Regions from separate parts of the Actinomadura sp. 6N118 genome, predicted to be linked through region 1. Evidence: riboswitches for the same ligand, from Rfam matches in the RefSeq annotation. Region 1 holds a riboswitch; each other region holds the start of a gene.

Region 1 (3,270 bases):
CTCTCCGCGCACCGGTAAGAGCGTCGAGGTCGTGCCCATCACGTCCGGCTACTATGCGTCGAACTACTACGGCGCCGGGCGGCCCTGACGGACCCTAACGGGCTCCCAAAGGGCCCCGTGAGACACGGCACATCGCGAACGGACCAGGTCTGACCTGGTCCGTTCTCTTTTGCGGGGGATTTGCTTTCGCGTGACCTTTTGATACTTTGTGGCGACTCGCGGCGCCCACCAGGCGTCGCATCGCCCCTGACGCCCTCGGGCGTCACGGGAGGCGGGCGCCCTCCAGGTGCCGCCTCCTCGCGCGGCACCCTCCAGGTGCCGCCGCCGGTGCGACGCCCTCCACGCGCCGCACCAGGTCTCCACGGAGACCGGCCGGCCCAACCGCACAGTGCGCACGCTCAGCAAGCTCGAACGAGCATGGCGTGCATGGCGCCAGCGAGCGCGTCACGGCGGTTCGACCATCGGGCACCGGCCATCGAGCGAACGCCCATCTGAGGCCGCTCATCCAAACAAATCAGCGCCGCGCTTTCGCACACGGGACACAGGGTCCCGCTGTACGGGCCTCATCACGCCCAAGGATCGCCGCGGCAGCGCCGAGTCCGCCATCGCGCGGAGCCGGGGACCCATATGCCGGCGGCACGGCCCTTCGCAGGGCATGCCTCCGACCGGGGTGAATCGGCGCGCCCACCCTTCGATCTTCTCGAACGGGGCGCACCGTAGGGCAACTTCCACGCCCGAACCCGTCAGCTAACCCGGTAGGCGTCTGGAAGAAGGAGATGCCCCTGTCCAGCAACGCTTTCAGCACGACCCGTCGCGTCCGCGTCGCCGGTGGCCTCGCGATCGCCACTGCGGTCGTCACTCCCCTCGTGGCGGCAGGCCCTGCCCCTTCTGCTGAGGCGGCCACCAAGGCCGTTCCCGTGGCCAAGGTCGTCAAGCAGGCCAAGCAGAAGTCGTGGGCTGCCCGCCAGAAGACGGCGCAGAAGGCCCTCAAGGCCGCCCACAAGAAGAAGGGCAAGCCGTACCGCTACGGTGCGGCAGGCCCGAACGCCTTTGACTGTTCCGGTCTGGTCCAGTGGTCCTACCGGAAGGCGGGCGTCAAACTGCCGCGCGTCACGACCGCCCAGTACCGCGCCGTGAAGAACAAGGTGTCCTGGAAGAAGCTTGCTCCGGGTGACCTCGTCTTCTTCCACGGCAAGGGCCACGTGGGCATCGTGAGCAAACGCAAGGGGAGCAAGGTGTGGATGATCCACGCCCCTAACTCCGGCAGTCATGTGAAGGTCGTCAGGCTCAACAGCTACCGCAAGAAGACCTTCTCTGGCGCCGTCCGTCCCTACTGATCCAGAACCCGACTGAACCAGAACCACCCCCTAGCGGGCGCGGCCGTCCTTTCCCCCCGGGCGGCCGCGTCCGTCCCTCCCCCTTCCCTCCCTCCCCCTTCCCCTCCCTTCCCTCACACCGAATCTCAGGCCGTCCTCGACGGCCACCGCCGAGTCCATACACACGGAGCCGGGGAACCACTTTCCCCCGGGGTGAATCGGCCTGCCTGCAGGCCGTAGGGCAGCTTCCACGCCCGAACCCGTCAGCTAACCCGGTAGGCGGCATGGAAGCCCAAGGAGAGCCCCACTCGTGGCAGGCAAGCACCGCAAACCCAGCCCGCTGGTCATCAGCCTGCGGACCACCGGCGGCCTCGTCGCCGGCGCGGCCGTCATCGGCGCGGTCGCAGTCACCGCCCAAGCCGCCATAGGCGCGGCCCCCGCCGGAACCGTAACGGCCAAGCCGCCGGTCGCCGGCGCGGCAGCCGAACTGGCGGTCAAGGCCAAGGCCAAGGCCCCCGGCTCGCACAATGTGCCGAAGAAGCTCTCCGGCGACGCGAGCAAGGCGCGCACCACCCCCAAGACCACCGCCGCCGCGAAGGCCCCCGTCAAAGCCGCGCCGAAGACGCCCACCGCCGTCGAGGCCATCAAGCTGGCGACGTCCCAGGTCGGCATCGCTGAGAACAGCAGCGGCGAGACCAAGTTCCAGGACTGGTACATGAGCACCACCCGCGCCAAGGAGACACTGGCGCGCGACGGCGGTGACCTGGAGGGCTACAACGACGCCGCGTGGTGCGACATGTTCGTCTCCTGGATCGGCGAGCAGCTCGCCTTCGGCCACGGTATGGGCAGCGACGCCTGGACGGTCGAGCACGCCAAGTGGTTCCAGAGCCGGAACCGATGGGGCAGCAAACCCCAGCCGGGCGCCATCGTCTTCTTCAGCTGGGGCGGCTCCAAGAACATCGACGACATCGAGCATGTCGGCATGGTGATCAAGGACAACGGCGATGGAACGATCCAGACAGTGGAGGGCAACACCTCGAACGCGGTCAAGACCCAGAACCGTCCGGCCAGCCAGATCGTGGGCTACGGCTACCCCGACTACGCGAAATGACCCGTCTGGCGCGGGCCGCGGCGGCGGCTCAATAGGATCGGCCGCATGGAGGACCAGCGCTCCGGGCCGCCCGACGAGCAGCGCTCCGGCCCGCCCGGCGAGCGGCGCTCCGGCCCGCCCGGCGAGCGGCCTAGCCCGCCACCGGACGAGGAGCCCGGCCCGGCGGACGAGCGCTCCGGCCTGCCGGACGAGCAATCCGGGCCGCCGGACGAGGAGAGCGGCGGGCTCGGCGGCTTGCCACGCCGCCGGGCCGTCGCGCTGATCGGCCTCGGTGCGGCCGCCTGCGCGCTGGTGGCCGGGGTCGGGCTGGCCACGACCGGCGAGGACGCGACCCCTCGGCAGGCCACCGCGACGGCCCCGGTCGCGGGCGTTCCCGACGCCCGCGCCGTCGAGACGGTCCTCGCCAACCGCGCCGCCGCCGTCCGCGAGCACGACCGTGCGCGGTTCCTCGCCACCGTCGCCTCGGCTCCGGCGGCCTACCAGGAGGCGCAGGCCAAGGTCTTCGACAACCTCGCCAGGCTGCCGCTGGAGTCCTGGCGTGAACGGTACGAGGCGATCGAGCCTGCGGGCCTCTCCGGCGCACCGGCCGTCCGCGTCAGCCTCCAATACAAGCTGCGCAGTTTCGATCGCGGCGCGGTGGCACGCACTCGCTACCTCACGTTCGCCGCCCGATCCGGCACCTGGGTGATCATCGGCGATGCCGCGGGCCGTGGGCTGCGCGACGATGTCGAGATCTGGGACGGCGGCCCGATGACCGTCCGGCGTGGCCGCAGCGGGCTGGTCATCGGCGACGCTCCCGGCCTTGACGGGATAGCCCGGCGCCTCGACGCGGCCGTGTCCGTC
Region 2 (3,270 bases), on a different contig from region 1:
AAGCTGGGGCGTCCTCTGCGATCCCAGGCGCATCTTCCCCGTACGAACCGGCTGGCTCGTCTGTGGCGGATCCAGGCGGCGCAGCGGGGTCCGGGAGAGGGGGTTCGGACGTGGACACCGTGCCCGCCGTCAGGCCTCGTACTCAGCGGTCTCGTCGTACTCCTCCACGTACTGACCGCGTTCGTCGATGACGATCGTGCCCGCCATGCGGTCGTGCAGGGACTGGTGCAGTGGCTGGTCCCAGATCGCCCACAGGTACGCCATCAGGGCGCCGGCCCAGACGAGCAGCATGCCGTACGCGAGGTAGTCCCAGATCATGACCGCGAGCGCCAGGAAGACGAAGACGCCGATCTGGTAGGCGACGTTGTTGATGGCCGCGCGCCAGACCGCCTGGTAGGTCGTGAGGGCCTCGCCCGCGGGGCGCACCTGGACCACGCCCAGCCCGAGGATGCGCTTGCCGAGCGTCCGTCCCGACATGGCCAGCTGGACCGACTCATAGATGAACGGCAGCACCGACAGAACGGTGAAAAGCGTGAAGAGGATCGGCCAGTTCCAGATGCCGCCCTCGGTGTTGGCCTTGTCTCCGGCCGTGTCGAGGCCGATCACCCCCAGGGTGATCGGCAGCACCAGGGCGAAGCCGAAGGTCGCCACGAGGGCGTTGTCGATGAGACGCGCGCCCGCGCGCCTCATGATCGGTGCGAGCGGGAGTTCGGCAGCCTCGGCCGTGTCGTCGTAGTACGGCTGGGAGCCCTGCCACTGCTGCTGGGGCGGGGGCTGATGCTGCTGGGGCGGCGGCTGACCGCCCTGCCAGTGCTGAGGCGGCATCTGGCCGCCTTGCCAGTGCTGCCCAGGGCCCGACTGCGTGTACTGCGGCCTCCCGCGATAAGGGGATTCACTCATCGGTCAGTCCTCCAGGCGAAGCAACATCCGGGTATTTCCCAACGTATTCGGCTTGACCCGGTCAAGGTCCAGGAACTCGGCAACGCCGTCGTCATACGAACGGAGAAGTTCCTCATACACCTCGGGCGAGACCGGTGTACCCAAGATCGGCTGAAACCCGTGGCGGGCGAAGAAGTCCACCTCGAAGGTAAGACAGAACACCCGTTCCACGCCGAGTTCCCGGGCGGTCTCCAGGAGCTTGCTGACGATGCGGTGCCCGATGCCCCGCCCGCCGTGCCCCTTCTCCACCGCGACCGAACGGACCTCGGCCAAGTCCTCCCACATCACGTGCAGCGCGCCGCATCCCACAATCCGCGGCTCTCCCTGCCGGTCCTCGGCGACCCAGAACTCCTGCACATCCTCGTACAAGGTCACCGTGGTCTTCCTGAGCAGACGCCGCCCCGGCCCGGAGTACAAATCGACCAGCCGGCGGATCTCCTGTACATCGGCGGTACGGGCTCGCCGGATCACTACTTCCACAAACAGACGACATTATCGAACGCGCGCCCTTTACCTGTGGTGGACGCCCCCTTACGGTAGGTAACGATGCGGGTGACTAGACAAAAAAGACCACACCCCTGGCCCGCAGGTGACGCAAAGCACACTGGCGCGGGTGACCCACCCGCGATTTCGCATGTTCTGGTTGGCATCGAGGTCTGACTCCGTTAGTCTCCTGCGCTGACATCGGCCACTGGCCGAACCGCCGAATCCACGGCCGCAAACCAGCGTTCCGAGGAGCCGGGAACCCACTTTGGATGGTTTGGGGGGATCGCCCTCCGATCCCGCCTGGGGTGAATCCGCGCGCGAACGCGGAAGGGCTGCTCCGGCCCCAACCCGTCAGCTAACTCGGTAGGCGGACGAGGAGAGGAGAATGAGTGGAGCCGTTGCGGCCTGCATCCTTTTCGCGCCGCCTTTCGTGGGCTGTCGCCCTCACCGGCGCGCTCATCGTCACAGCCACTCCCGCGCACGCCGATCCCGAGCCGTCCACCAAAGAGCTCAGGACCCAGGCGTTCAAGCTCGCTGATCAGCTTGAGCAGCTGACCGAGCAGTACAACGGCCTCAAAGTGAAGCTCCAGCAGTCCCAGCGCGCCGCGAAGGTCGCCACCGACAACGCCAAGCGCCAGGAGAAATCACTCGAAGGTGTCCGCGAAAAAGTCGGCAGTTTGGCTGCGACCAGCTACATGCAGGGCGGCGCCGACCCGACGGTCTCCTTCGTCGCATCCCAAGACCCCCAGCGCCTCCTCGATCAGGCCGCGACCCTCCACTACTTCGCGACCCAGGACGGCACACGCGTTCAGGGCCTGATGCAAGCCATGCAGGCCGCTCAGCGCGCGCGCAAGTCCGCCGAGGAGCGCGCCAAGCAGGTCTCCCAGCTCCGCACCGAGCTTGAAACCCAGCGCAAGAAGGTCACCACCCTCTACGAGAAGGCCCGCGGCCGCCTGGTCAAAAAGGACCCCACCCAGCTCGCCAAGCTCCCCGTAGTGGGCAGCGGCAAGGGCTCCCAAGCCCTCCGATACGCGATGTCCAAGATCGGCCGCCCCTACGTCTGGGGTGCGGAAGGCCCTTCCACCTTCGACTGCTCCGGTCTCACGATGTGGGCGTACAGGCAGGTGGGCATCAGCCTCCCCCACTACACCGGCAGCCAGTGGAACGCGGGCACCCATATTTCCCGCAGCCAGCTCCAGCCAGGCGACCTGGTCTTCTTCCACAGCGACCTGCACCACATGGGCATGTTCGTGGGCGACGGCAAGTTCCTCCACGCGCCCCAGACCGGCGACGTGGTCAAGATCTCCCCTCTGGCAGGGCGCCCGTACGCCGGCGCAGTCCGAGTCGCCTGACCCATCAGATCGACCGCCCACGTGCACCTGTCGGTCTACACGGCCATTCCCGCACCGACATGGGGCCTCGTCACGCACATGAGGCCCCATGGAACGTCCGGTCAGGATGCACGGCCGCAACGCGGATATGAAGACCAGGCGCGGCATGCAGGTGGCGCGGCATGCAGCTGGCGCGGCATGCAGCTGGCGCGGCATGCAGCTGGCATGTAGGTGGCGCGCTGTGTAAGTGGCGCTGCATGCGGGTGGCGCGGCATGCAGGTGGCGCGGCATGCGGGGGCACGGCATGCGGTTGGCGCGGCATGCGGTTGGCGCGGCTGTAGCAGAGTGTGTGCACGACCACTTGGACGGCTTGCTGGCCACGATGTGTGGCCGACAGGGCGCCTGTGGTCGCGGATGCCTTGTCCGGGAGCGCGGCGTCCCCCCGTGGCCGCCGCCTATGAGTTGAACCTCGTCCGCGGCGACGCCGCCTGCAGGGACCTACCTGTCAGGGCGT
Region 3 (3,270 bases), on a different contig from region 1:
GGACCGCGGCGGGGCGCTCAGCGAGCCCGGCGAGGAGGTCGGCGGCGCGCACCCGCACGTGTTCAAGCAGTTCGGGCATTCGGGCAAGGTCATCTGCTAGCCGGGCGTCCATGACGGTCTCCTAGGGTCGGGAGGGCGCCTCATGAACGCTAGAGAACGTGCTTGTGCCGTGTCGCGGGCCAATGCCGGGAAGTGGCCTGGCGGGTCAGGCCGGGGGCAGGCCGGGTTTAGGCCAGGGTCAGGCCTCGCGGAGCCTGCGAGCGGCGTCTTCCGGGCTTACGTCGTTCACGAACGCGCCCATGGCCGACTCCGAGCCCGCCAGATATTTGAGCTTCCCCGGCGCGCGCTGGATCGAGAAGAGCTCCAGGTGCAGCCACGCCAAGTCGCGGTCTGTACGGACAGGGGCTTGGTGCCACGCCGACACATAGGGAAGCGGCATGCCGAAGAGCCGGTCGAGGCGCCCCAGCAGGTCGAGATAGAGCGCTCCGAGGGCTTCGCGCTCGGCGCTATCCAGGGCGGGCAGGTCGGGTACGCGGCGATGCGGATAGACGTGCACCTCATACGGCCAGCGGGCCGCCTTGGGCACGAACGCCGTCCACAGGTCGTTGGCCGCCACAACGCGTACGCCCTCCTCGCGTTCGGCCGACAGCACCTCCGCGAAGAGATCACCAGGGTGGCGGCGCGCGACGTCCAGCATGCGCCGGGTGCGCGGGGGCACGAACGGGTAGCCGTAGATCTGCCCGTGCGGGTGGTGCAGGGTGACGCCGATCGCCTCGCCGCGGTTCTCGAAGCAGAAGACCTGCTCGACGCCGGGGTACGTGGACAACTCGGCGGTACGGTCCGCCCAGGCCTCGATGACGGTCTGCACCTGCTCGGGGGGCAGTTCGGCGAACGACCTGCCGTGCTCGGAGGTGAAGCACACCACCTCGCAACGCCCGCCGGAGGCGCCGTCGCCGTACGAGGGGAACCGGTTTTCGAAGACCACGACCTCGTAGTCCGGCGCCGGGATCTCGGTCGGGCGCCCCGGTGTGGAGGGGCAGAGGGGACAGTCGTCCGTCGAGGGCAGGAAGGTCCTGGTCTGGCGGTGCGCGGCGATGGCGACCCATTCGTCGAGCAGCGGGTCGTGCCGGAGCTCCGACGCCGTGGCGCGTTCCGGCAGCGGCCGCTCGTCGATGGCGCTCCGGTCGGCGTCGTCCCGCCGGTCGAAGTAGATCAGTTCGCGGCCGTCCGCCAGTCGGGTGACGGTGCGCTTCACCGTCCGCATCCTCGAATCATGGCCCCAGCCTCCCATGACGCGGAACCTCGGTGGTGCGCACAGCCGGATGATCTAGTCGAACGCACATGTTCCTGTTAGAAACACGCATTTGGTCATCGTGGGGTCAAGCGCATGATCCGGCCGGGACGGCAAGGACGGAATCGCCGCAGGAGCCGCGCCTGGGCAGGAGCGGCACAGGGCCGCGTTCTCGCCGGCGCCGGTGGCCTGGCCGGGCTCACCGATCTTGTGGAAGGCGAAGGTGAAGAGATCTTCGTCGCCGATTGGTGACGCATCTCACTTCGTACGGCGCGACGCCGCGTCCGCGACCCCCTCGGCTGAGGCGCCGCACACCCCGTCTTTCCGTGCCTCCCGGCCCCTCCTGACAAACAATCTTGACCCCACTTTGGTGGTCCGGGAATGGTCTGGAGCATGCTTACGTTGGGATCCTGTGACCTCTTCAAGAAGAATCTTTGGTGGTGGTTTGCCATCGCGTGAGGGTTTGATACCTTCTATTGCAATCTCGCGACGCACCCCATGCGTTGTGCCCAGGTCTCGAGCCCCATCAGGGACTTGACCCCCCAACATGGCCCGTTTTACCTGGCCATGACGCGCGGCCGTGTGTTCCGCGCCTCGTTACGAGATCAATCCGAATAGCCGGGCACCGCGCTCGCGGTGCCCTAGGCCGAGTCCGCATCCCCCTCCACTGGATGCGGAGCCGGGGACCCATTTTGCAGGGGTGAATCGGCGCTCCTTCGCGTGCGCCGTAGGGCTCTTCCATGCCCGAATCCGTCAGCTAACCCGGTAGGCGTCATGGGAGTAAGGGAGTTCTCTTTGATGTTCGACCGCAAGATCGTGAAGCCTGTGTCCGATGATCCGGCCGCCGCCGTGGGCGTCGCCCTCAGCGCCGTCCTGGCTGGTGCCCTCGGGCTCTCGGTCTTCAGCCCCGTCAACTTCTCCGGCACCGCCGAGGCCCGCGCCGACGCCCGGGTCGCCGGCTCCGCGCACGCCCACAAGGCCGCCGGTAAGGCTCGAAAGGCCAAGAAGGCCAAGGCCAAGAAGGCCGCCACAGCCGCGAGCTCGGCCAAGGCGATCAGCCTGGCACTGAAGCAGGTCGGCATCACCGAAGGCGCCAACGGCCGGACCAAGTTCCACGACTGGTACATCAAGACCAACGAGGCCAAGCTCACCGCCCGGCGTGACGGCGGCAACATCGCCGAATACAGCGGCGCAGCCTGGTGCAACATGTTCGTGTCCTGGGTCGGTGCGCAGACCGGCGTCAAGGGCATGGGCTGGGACGCCTACACCGTCCAGCACGCCAGGTGGCTTGCGAAGACCAAGCGGTGGGGCCAGCGGGCCAAGCCGGGCGCCCTCGTCTTCTTCGACTGGCAGAACGGCTCGTCAGGCGGCGTCGACGGCATCGACCACGTCGGCATGGTCGTCAAGGACAACGGCAACGGCACCATTTCCACCATCGAGGGCAACATCAGCAACTCCGTGGTCAGCAAGGTCCGGCCGAAGTCGTCCGTCGTGGGCTACGGCTACCCCGACTACGCCGACTACAAGAAGTCCTGACCCCAAAGACCTTCCCCCACCCCGCTTCGAAGGCGTACGGCTCCGGCTGGGCGCCTTCGGGTGTTTCTGCCCGCTCTCGTCCCTGAGCCTCCCTATGCCTTCCTAAGCCTCCCTATGCCTTCCTAAGCCTCCCTATGCCTTCCTAAGCCTCGCTATGCCTGTCTAAGCCTCCCTAGGCCGAGTTCGGCGCCTCCCGGGTAATACGAATCATTCGGACGCTTTGCCCCTGCTTAGGCCCATGATCCCGCGTTTCTGGAAAGGAACACGGCGAACGGGACGGGACGGGATGGGACGGAGCGGAGGGAGCATTCGATGCCGGGGCGCCCGGATGTCACCGTCGTCGTGATCGGTTACAACGACGCAGCGCGGCTGCCGCGCGCCGTCGGCTCCGTGCTGGGCCAGTCGCTCGGCGGAGTCGAGGCGGTGGTCGTCGACGACGGCAG
Region 4 (3,270 bases), on a different contig from region 1:
TGCGGCCCTGGACGCGCTGCACCGCCTGCAACGGCGTGCTCGTCACCGTCGGCAAGGCGGAGATCGAAGCCCAGGTCCAGGCGGGCACGCTGCGCAGCTACGACGTGTACGGGCGCTGCGCCGACTGCGGCCAGGTCTACTGGCGCGGCGCGCACGGCGGCCATCTGGAGCAGATCGTCGAGCGGGCCACCCAGGCCGTCGCGGCGTCCGGGGCCTGAATTGGCTCACACTTCACTCCTTCCACTCCATCCCGTCCGAGGAAGAGAGGGATGATTGGCCGGAGAGGTGATGACCATCAATGTTGTCGTAGGTGCCGCGATCATCCGGGACGGCCGCCTGCTCGCCGCCCAGCGGGCCGAACCCGCCGAGCTGGCGGGTGGCTGGGAGTTCCCCGGCGGCAAGGTCGACCCGGGTGAATCCGATGAGGACGCGCTGGTCCGGGAGTGCCACGAGGAGCTGGACGTCAAGGTCGCGCTGGGTGGGCGCATCGGCGGCGACTGGCCGCTCGGTGCGGAGAGCGTCTTGAGGGTCTGGACGGCCGATCTCGTGGAGGGCGAGCCGCAAGCGCTGGAGCATCTCGCGCTGCGCTGGCTGAGCCGCAACGAGCTCTACGAGGTCGAGTGGCTGCCCGGCGACCTCCCCGTAGTCGAGGCCATCGCTTCTTACCTGCGCTGATCTAACGCTTCTTACCTGCGCTGATCTAACGCCACAAGCGGCCGCAGAGTCCTCACTCCGCGGCCGCTCTCACGTTCAGACATCACGACTGGAACTGCTGCGGGTCAGGAGATGCGGTTGGCTCCGGCGTAGTCGGAACGCTCGGAGAGCTTGGAGATTTTGACTACGTCGCCTGTCTGCGGGGCGTGGAGGTAGTGGCCGCTGCCTACATAGATGCCCATGTGGTGGAGACCGCTGCCGAAGTAGACCAGGTCCCCGGCGCGCAGGTCGCCCTTGTCGACCTTGCTGCCGAGCTGGAAGAGGTCGCCGGTGTAGTGCGGAAGACCGGACTTGCCGACCTTCGCATACGCCCAGACGACCAGGCCTGAGCAGTCGAAGCTGTTCGGGCCCGCAGCCGCCCACACGTACGGGCTGCCAAGCTTGGTGACGGCCTTGCGGGTCATCTTGGAGGGCAGGTCGTTGCCCTTGATGACGGCGGTGAAGCCGGACTTGGGGTCCTTGACCTTGGTGGTCGTCAGCTTGTCGAGCTGCTTGGTGACCTCGCCCACCTTGGCCTTGGCGGCCGACCTGGCCTTCTCGGCCTGGGTGGCGGCTTGCTGGGCGGCCGTGTTCTTGGCCTGAGCGTCCTGCTGGGCCTTGGTGGCCTGGTCGATCCGCGCCTGCAGCGCGTTCACGACGGAGGCCTGGTTCTGGACCAGATACGCCGAGCTCGCCAGCCCTTCGGTGGTGTTGCCGGAGGCGGCCATCAAGTCGGGGCCGCCGGTCATGTAGTTGCTGGCGGCGAGGCGGGTGAGCTGGTCGCGGGCGGGGGCGGCCTGGGCCGTCAGGACGGCGGCCTGCCGGGTGACGTCGCGCAGGGCGTTCTTGGCCTTGCCGAGCTCGACCCGAGCCTTGTTGTACTGCTCGGTCAGCTTCTCGGCCTCGGTGTTGAGGGCGTCGAGCTGCTTGCGCAGCTCGCGTTCGGTGGGCTTCCCGGTCGTGCCGGGGGTGGGAGCGACGGCGGCGGTGCGTCCAAGGGTGGACGGCGCGGCCTGTGCGGGGGCGATGGTGGCGCCGATCGCGATCACCGCGGCCGCGGAGGCCGTGGCGGCGATGGGCACGACGAAACGGCGCCGCTGGGGGTCCGGTGCCAAGCCGGTGTTCTCCTCTCCTCGTCCGCCTACCGGGTTAGCTGACGGGCTCGGGCCAGGAGTCGCCCTACCGCGTCACGTGAACGCGGATTCGCCCCGGGGGGATGTGGGTCCCCGGCTCCCCCACGTGGGGGGACTCGGCGGTCCGGCCGCCGCCCTCGACAGGGCGTCGAGCAGCCGGATCCGCAGGAGCGTACAAAGAAATGGCAAAGTACGCCAAACGGGACAACTGTGGTGAGTGGGGCAGCAGCGAGACTTTCGCCACATCTTCCGTGGTCAGGGATGGTCACTCTCCGCTCACCTCGCACGCGTCGTTCGGGTGAACGACGTACAGCCACCTGGCGAAGAACGCGATGGCGACCGCAGCGGCCACGCCGGGCAAATGTCACAAAGGGCGCCAATCAGGGCGTAAGATACGTCGGTTGTGCGGCGACCGGCCGGTACTGGTTGGCGCGGCAAGTAGAATCGGTATGGCCGCACGTCTGCGGCGACCTCCACTCCTTCACCCAAGCGAGTTCGCATGCCCTTCTCCACGCGCGATGACCTGCGTAACGTCGCGATCGTCGCCCATGTCGACCACGGCAAGACCACCCTGGTCGACGCCATGCTCTGGCAGTCCGGCGCCTTCCGCGAAAACCAGGCCGTCGATGACCGCGTCATGGACTCCAACGACCTGGAGCGTGAGAAGGGCATCACCATCCTCGCCAAGAACACCGCGGTCCGGCACAACGGGATGACGATCAACATCATCGACACCCCAGGCCACGCGGACTTCGGCGGCGAGGTCGAGCGCGGCCTGTCCATGGTCGACGGCGTCGTCCTGCTGGTGGACGCCAGCGAGGGTCCCCTCCCCCAGACCCGGTTCGTGCTGCGCAAGGCCCTGGAGGCCAAGCTGCCGGTCATCCTGGTCGTCAACAAGACCGACCGGCCCGACGCGCGCATCGACGAGGTCGTGGACGAGACGTACGAGCTGTTCATCGACCTCGACGCCGAAGAGGAGCAGATCGAGTTCCCGATCGTCTTCGCCTCCGGCCGCGCCGGGCGCGCCTCGCTCAACAAGCCCGGCAACGGCGAGCTGCCCGACAGCGAGGACCTGGAGCCGCTGTTCGAGGTCATCACGAACACGATCCCGGCGCCCTCGTTCGACCCGGACGCCCCGCTCCAGGCGCACGTCACCAACCTCGACGCCTCCAGCTACCTCGGCCGGATCGCGCTCTGCCGCATGTACGCGGGCACGATCAAGAAGGGCCAGCAGGTCGCCTGGTGCCGCCATGACGGCAGCATCGAGCGGGTCAAGATCACCGAGCTGCTGATGACGGACGCGCTGGAGCGCAAGCCCGCCGACGAGGCCGGCCCCGGCGACATCATCGCGATCGCCGGCATTCCGGAGATCATGATCGGCGACACCATCGCCGACCCCGACGACCCGCGCCCGCTGCCGCTGATCACGGTGGACGAGCCCGCC

What was found. Region 1 has a riboswitch for cyclic di-AMP ahead of ACH34W_RS05710 (CHAP domain-containing protein). Riboswitches for the same ligand answer to the same signal wherever they lie in the genome.
Region 2: it holds a riboswitch for cyclic di-AMP, as region 1 does, so the genes downstream of both, ACH34W_RS43440 (NlpC/P60 family protein) here and ACH34W_RS05710 (CHAP domain-containing protein) in region 1, are expected to answer to the same signal.
Region 3: it holds a riboswitch for cyclic di-AMP, as region 1 does, so the genes downstream of both, ACH34W_RS52825 (CHAP domain-containing protein) here and ACH34W_RS05710 (CHAP domain-containing protein) in region 1, are expected to answer to the same signal.
Region 4: it holds a riboswitch for cyclic di-AMP, as region 1 does, so the genes downstream of both, ACH34W_RS36905 (NlpC/P60 family protein) here and ACH34W_RS05710 (CHAP domain-containing protein) in region 1, are expected to answer to the same signal.

Annotation. Positions count from the first base shown of each region.
Region 1 covers NZ_JBIRAZ010000002.1:409,664-412,933, reverse strand. Annotated here, with positions in the region: gene ACH34W_RS05720 (NlpC/P60 family protein) at 1-88, shown strand, start outside; cyclic di-AMP (ydaO/yuaA leader) riboswitch at 582-778, shown strand; gene ACH34W_RS05715 (C40 family peptidase) at 777-1,337, shown strand; cyclic di-AMP (ydaO/yuaA leader) riboswitch at 1,475-1,612, shown strand; gene ACH34W_RS05710 (CHAP domain-containing protein) at 1,627-2,427, shown strand; gene ACH34W_RS05705 (hypothetical protein) at 2,473-3,270, shown strand, end outside.
Region 2 covers NZ_JBIRAZ010000023.1:159,193-162,462, forward strand. Annotated here, with positions in the region: gene ACH34W_RS43430 (RDD family protein) at 130-900, opposite strand; gene ACH34W_RS43435 (amino-acid N-acetyltransferase) at 904-1,419, opposite strand; cyclic di-AMP (ydaO/yuaA leader) riboswitch at 1,631-1,811, shown strand; gene ACH34W_RS43440 (NlpC/P60 family protein) at 1,815-2,777, shown strand.
Region 3 covers NZ_JBIRAZ010000042.1:29,752-33,021, reverse strand. Annotated here, with positions in the region: gene ACH34W_RS52835 (pyridoxal phosphate-dependent decarboxylase family protein) at 1-79, opposite strand, end outside; gene galT (galactose-1-phosphate uridylyltransferase) at 239-1,255, opposite strand; cyclic di-AMP (ydaO/yuaA leader) riboswitch at 1,926-2,077, shown strand; gene ACH34W_RS52825 (CHAP domain-containing protein) at 2,090-2,827, shown strand; gene ACH34W_RS52820 (CDP-glycerol glycerophosphotransferase family protein) at 3,140-3,270, shown strand, end outside.
Region 4 covers NZ_JBIRAZ010000017.1:136,540-139,809, reverse strand. Annotated here, with positions in the region: gene ACH34W_RS36915 (Mut7-C RNAse domain-containing protein) at 1-218, shown strand, start outside; gene ACH34W_RS36910 ((deoxy)nucleoside triphosphate pyrophosphohydrolase) at 289-675, shown strand; gene ACH34W_RS36905 (NlpC/P60 family protein) at 780-1,808, opposite strand; cyclic di-AMP (ydaO/yuaA leader) riboswitch at 1,816-1,958, opposite strand; gene typA (translational GTPase TypA) at 2,326-3,270, shown strand, end outside.